Regions from separate parts of the Streptomyces sp. NPDC059534 genome, predicted to be linked through region 2. Evidence: riboswitches for the same ligand, from Rfam matches in the RefSeq annotation. Region 2 holds a riboswitch; the other holds the start of a gene.
The links. Region 2 has a riboswitch for cobalamin ahead of ACFVZH_RS02145 (prenyltransferase/squalene oxidase repeat-containing protein). Riboswitches for the same ligand answer to the same signal wherever they lie in the genome.

Region 1 (2,166 bases), on a different contig from region 2:
CCTGGTTCACGGCGGCGACGGAGGCGTCGAGGGTCTTCAGGAACGGCACGATGCCGTTGGAGTGCCCGTTGGTGCCGCGGATCAGCGAACCGCGGGCGCGGATGCGGGAGTAGGAGAGCCCGATGCCGCCCGCGTGCTTCGAGAGGCGCGCGACCTGGTGGTAGCGGTCGTAGATGGAGTCCAGCTCGTCCTGCGGGGAGTCCAGCAGGTAGCAGGAGGACATCTGCGGGTGGCGGGTGCCGGAGTTGAAGAGCGTGGGGGAGGACGGCAGGTAGTCCAGGCGGCTCATCAGCCCGTACAGCGCGGCGACCTCGTCGAGCGCGCGGACGCTGTCGTCCTCGGCCAGACCGCAGGCCACACGCAGCATGAAGTGCTGCGGGGTCTCGATCACCTGGCGGGTGATCGGGTGGCGCAGCAGGTAGCGCGAGTAGAGGGTGCGCAGACCGAAGTAGCCGAAGCGGTCGTCGCCGGCCGCGTCGATCGTCGCGTCGAGCCGGTCCGCGTGCAGCGCGACGAACTCGGCGGTGCGGTCGGCGATCAGGCCCTCGCGGTGACCGACGGCGACGGAGGCGGAGAAGGAGACCGCGCCCTGCCCGGCCGCCTCGTCGGCGATGGTGATCGTCAGGAGCCGGGCGCCGAGCCGGGAGTACGCCGGGTCGTCGGCGATCAGGCCCGCGGCCGCCTCGGTGGCCAGCTCGCGCAGCTCCGCCTCGTCCGACGCGGCGCTGCGGCCGCGCAGCGCGGCGGCGGCGACCTTGCCGGGGTCGGTGTCGGGGAGATCGGCGGTGAGGTCGGTCAGGGTCCGCAGCAGCACGGTCCCGGGGCCGTCGCTCTCGACCGCGGAAGCCTCGGCCGAAGCCGGATCGGCGGGCGCGATGGTCACGTGGGGGCTCTCCCTCGCTCGGCCGGGGCCGCGACGGGGGAAGGCGGGCAGGGGCGCGAACGGTTCATGGGCCGCGCCGTGTCCACCGGCCCACTCCGCGAGGCCCGGAAGTCAGTGGCACCCGGAACGGAAGGACCGGGTGCGCTGGCGGCAGGTCCTCGGACTGACTCCGTACGAATCCGCACGAAGCACACCGTTGCGGGACAGTTCCGGATTCGCGCCGGATTCCCCTGCGTCGACAGCGAGCACGAGCATACATGTGGGGGGCGCCGCTCTTGGCACCCCCCACATGTTGTGTCGCCGCCCCGGCTCAGAACTCCAGGGCGTAGGTGCGCAGAGAGTGATCGGGGATCGGCTCCCAGTCCCGGTCCGGGGTGCGGACGAAGCCCAGGCGCTCGTAGATCCGGTGCGCGGCGACCATGGAGACGTCCGTGGAGAGCACGAGACGCGCGCAGCCGGGGAGGTCCCGCGCCCGCTCGACGCAGGCCCTCACGAGGGCCTCTCCGACGCCCCGGCCGCGGGCCTCCGGGGAGACCACGAGCATGCGGAACTCGGCCTCGCCCTCGACCGCGATGTCGGCCCAGGGGGTGGCGCCCCGGGCGAAGGTCACCCCGCCCAGGAGCCGCCCGTCGCCGTCCTCGGCGACGAGCACCTCGCTCTCGCGCGCCCGCCGCTCGGTGTCCCGCAGCACGTGCAGGTACGAGTCCTCGGCCCCGTACTTCAGCAGCCCGTCGTTCAGATAGGTGCCCGCGGTGAGCTCGCCCAGCTCCTCGTGCTCCTCGGGCCGTACCGCCCTGATCGTGAAGTCCATGGGGCCAGTCTCCCCCGCGGGCGACGCGCGGGGGCCCGGGATCTCCTGGCGGAGAATCCCGGGCCCCTGCGCGTACGGCCGTGCCGCGGGTCAGTGCGTCCCGACGCCGACCTTCGGCGGCTCGGTCCGCACGCCGGTGTCGCCGGCGTCCGCCGTGTAGTCGGACGGCGAGGTCTCGTCGATGCCCTCGGGGGCCTTGACGGCCTTGAGGACGAAGGTCAGGACGACCGTGACGACGAGGTTGAGGACGAAGGCGGTGAGGCCGATGTAGCCGATCTCGCCGATGCCCGGGATCTCGGCGGAGGAGCCGCCGAAGTGCTTCTGGGTCGGGCTGGCGACGCCGTACGCGGCGACCGTGCCGTAGACCATGCCGACGGCCCAGCCGGCGAGCAGCGCCCAGCGGTGGAACCAGCGGGTGAACAGGCCGCCGACGAGGGCCGGGAAGGTCTGGAGGATCCAGATGCCGCCGAGC
Region 2 (2,166 bases):
GATCCGGGCGCCCGCCCTGCGGGTGGCTCTCACTTCTTGCGGCCGCTCACGAGGAAGCCGATGCCGACGCCGACGACCGTGCCGATGCCGATGATCCACCAGATGTCGAAGCCGGACTCCTCGTCGTCGCTGGTGGAGGAGGCGGAGGTGTCGGGGGTCTTGGGCGCGGGGCCGGTGGCGTTGAGCTGCTCGACCAGGTCCGCCGTACCGAACTCGCGCGGGTCGGTCTCGGTGGCGCGGGCGGCCAGGATCAGCTGCGCGTACGCGGCCGGTCCGCTCTCCTTCGCCCAGGCGGCGGAGTTCTTCTCCAGCCACACGAGGGCGGGCTCCGCCTCCTGGGCGGCGCCGGCCGCGGCGAGGGCCACGACCGCGTCGGCGGTGTTGCCGATGTCCGGCTTCTCGGTCGTGTCGGTGGCGCCCGGCATCGGCGGGGTGGTGAGGTGGCCGGTCTTCGCGAGGGCCTTCGCCAGGTAGGAGGCGCCGTTGAGGGCGGCCCGCTCGGCGGTCGGCTTCGTGAGGTCGGTGCAGACCGGCGGCTGCTCGGGGGACGCCTTGGTGGCGGCGATGCTCTTGCCGAGTCCGGCGAGGGTGGCCGCGGCGGTGGCGTCGGCGTTCGCGAGGAGCGTGCCAGCCTTGTCCGGCTGGTACGCGAAGGCCCCGGCGCCGTCCTTGTCCGAGCAGGGCAGGGCGAAGGAGAGGAGCGCGTCGTACGGGGTGCGGCCGTCGGCGGAGGTGTACGAGCCGGGCTTCTCCCCGGTCGCGGCGAGCGCGCCGACGACGATCGAGGTGGAGTTGGCGTCGCTGGCGCCGCCGGCGCCGTAGCCCCAGCCGCCGTCCTTGTTCTGCACGGTCTTCAGCCAGGCGCTGCCGGCCTTGACGGCCTGGTCGACCTTCTCGGGCGCGGCGGCCTGGCGGCGGACGGCGCCGAGCGCCTGGACGGCGACGGCGGTGGCGTTGGTGTCCCGCATCGTCTTGGCGTCACAGGGCGTCGCCGCGTCCGCGCGGTACGAGGCGAACGAGCCGTCGGCGCACTGCTGGCCGAGGAGCCAGCCCACGGCCTGGTCGGCGGGCTGGTAGCCGGTGCTCCGCTGGGCGAGGAAGGCGAGCGACTGGCGCCAGACGCCGTCGTACGTCGGGTCCTTCGTGCCGTACAGGCCGGTCGCGGGGGTGCCGGTCGAGGGGGTCGGAGAGGGCGCGGCGGCGGCCGGGACGGCGGCTGCGGCGCCGAGTGCGACGGCGGCGGCGGCGAGCGCGGCGGCGCTGCGGCGGACGGTGTTCATGGGGCCCTCTCCTGCGGCCGGGCACCGGCACGCCTCAAGGGCACCAGGCTCCGGCTCCGTATTCCTCGACGGTGCCGGCGGTCACGTCCCGGGCGGGGCATTCCGACTTGCCGGTCCTTGCGGGGACCGGCTCACGGTTGCGGGTCAGTGCCGGATTCGCACCGGTCTTCCCCCCGTACGGGCATGATGACGACCCGCTCACTGTACCGGCCCGTACGCCCTCCGCTCCGGCGGTGCGAGACGCCTCACACCGCACCGACTCAGGGGGAGGCGGCAGGTCACCGCGGGGGGCGCGCCGCCGGCCGGGCGGGGAGCGCGACCGGCTCCACGGCGATGTAGGTGACCGGGTCCGTGCCGGTCACGGCCTCCGCGCGGCCCAGTTTCACGAGGCGGCGCACATGGGCCTCGGCCTCGCTGACGGCGATGTTGCGGGAGCCGTGGGGGATCTGGTCCCAGGGCCGGTTCCACTCCATCCGTTCGGCGAGCTGCCAGGGGGTGAGCGGGGCGGCGAGGAGGCCGAGGAGCCCGGTGAGGCGTTCCTCGTGGTGGTCGAGGAGTTCGCGGACCCGGCCGGCGGCGTCGGCGAAGGCGTACTGGTGGGCGGGGAGGACCTCGGCGACGCCGAGGCGGCCGATCCGTTCGAGGGAGTCGAGGTAGTCGCCGAGGGGATCGGCCCCGGTGGCGTCGTCGGGGTCCTCGTACAGACCGATGTGCGGGGAGATCCCGGGCAGCAGGTGGTCGCCGGAGAAGAGCCGGCCGTGGCCGGGCAGCCGCGCGGGGTGCTCCTCCTCCAGGTGGAGGCAGACGTGACCGGGGGTGTGGCCGGGCGTCCAGATGGCGCGCAGCCGCCGGCCGGCCAGGTCGAGCAGCTCGCCGGGGACGATCT

Region 1: it holds a riboswitch for cobalamin, as region 2 does, so the genes downstream of both, ACFVZH_RS14075 (ribonucleoside-diphosphate reductase subunit alpha) here and ACFVZH_RS02145 (prenyltransferase/squalene oxidase repeat-containing protein) in region 2, are expected to answer to the same signal.

What each region holds. Positions count from the first base shown of each region.
Region 1 is NZ_JBHWAQ010000009.1:140,874-143,039, reverse strand. Features, by position in the region: gene ACFVZH_RS14075 (ribonucleoside-diphosphate reductase subunit alpha) at 1-883, opposite strand, end outside; cobalamin riboswitch at 1,015-1,145, opposite strand; gene ACFVZH_RS14070 (GNAT family N-acetyltransferase) at 1,194-1,694, opposite strand; gene mctP (monocarboxylate uptake permease MctP) at 1,785-2,166, opposite strand, start outside.
Region 2 is NZ_JBHWAQ010000002.1:11,132-13,297, forward strand. Features, by position in the region: gene ACFVZH_RS02140 (SCO2322 family protein) at 1-33, opposite strand, end outside; gene ACFVZH_RS02145 (prenyltransferase/squalene oxidase repeat-containing protein) at 30-1,280, opposite strand; cobalamin riboswitch at 1,354-1,493, opposite strand; gene ACFVZH_RS02150 (MBL fold metallo-hydrolase) at 1,559-2,166, opposite strand, start outside.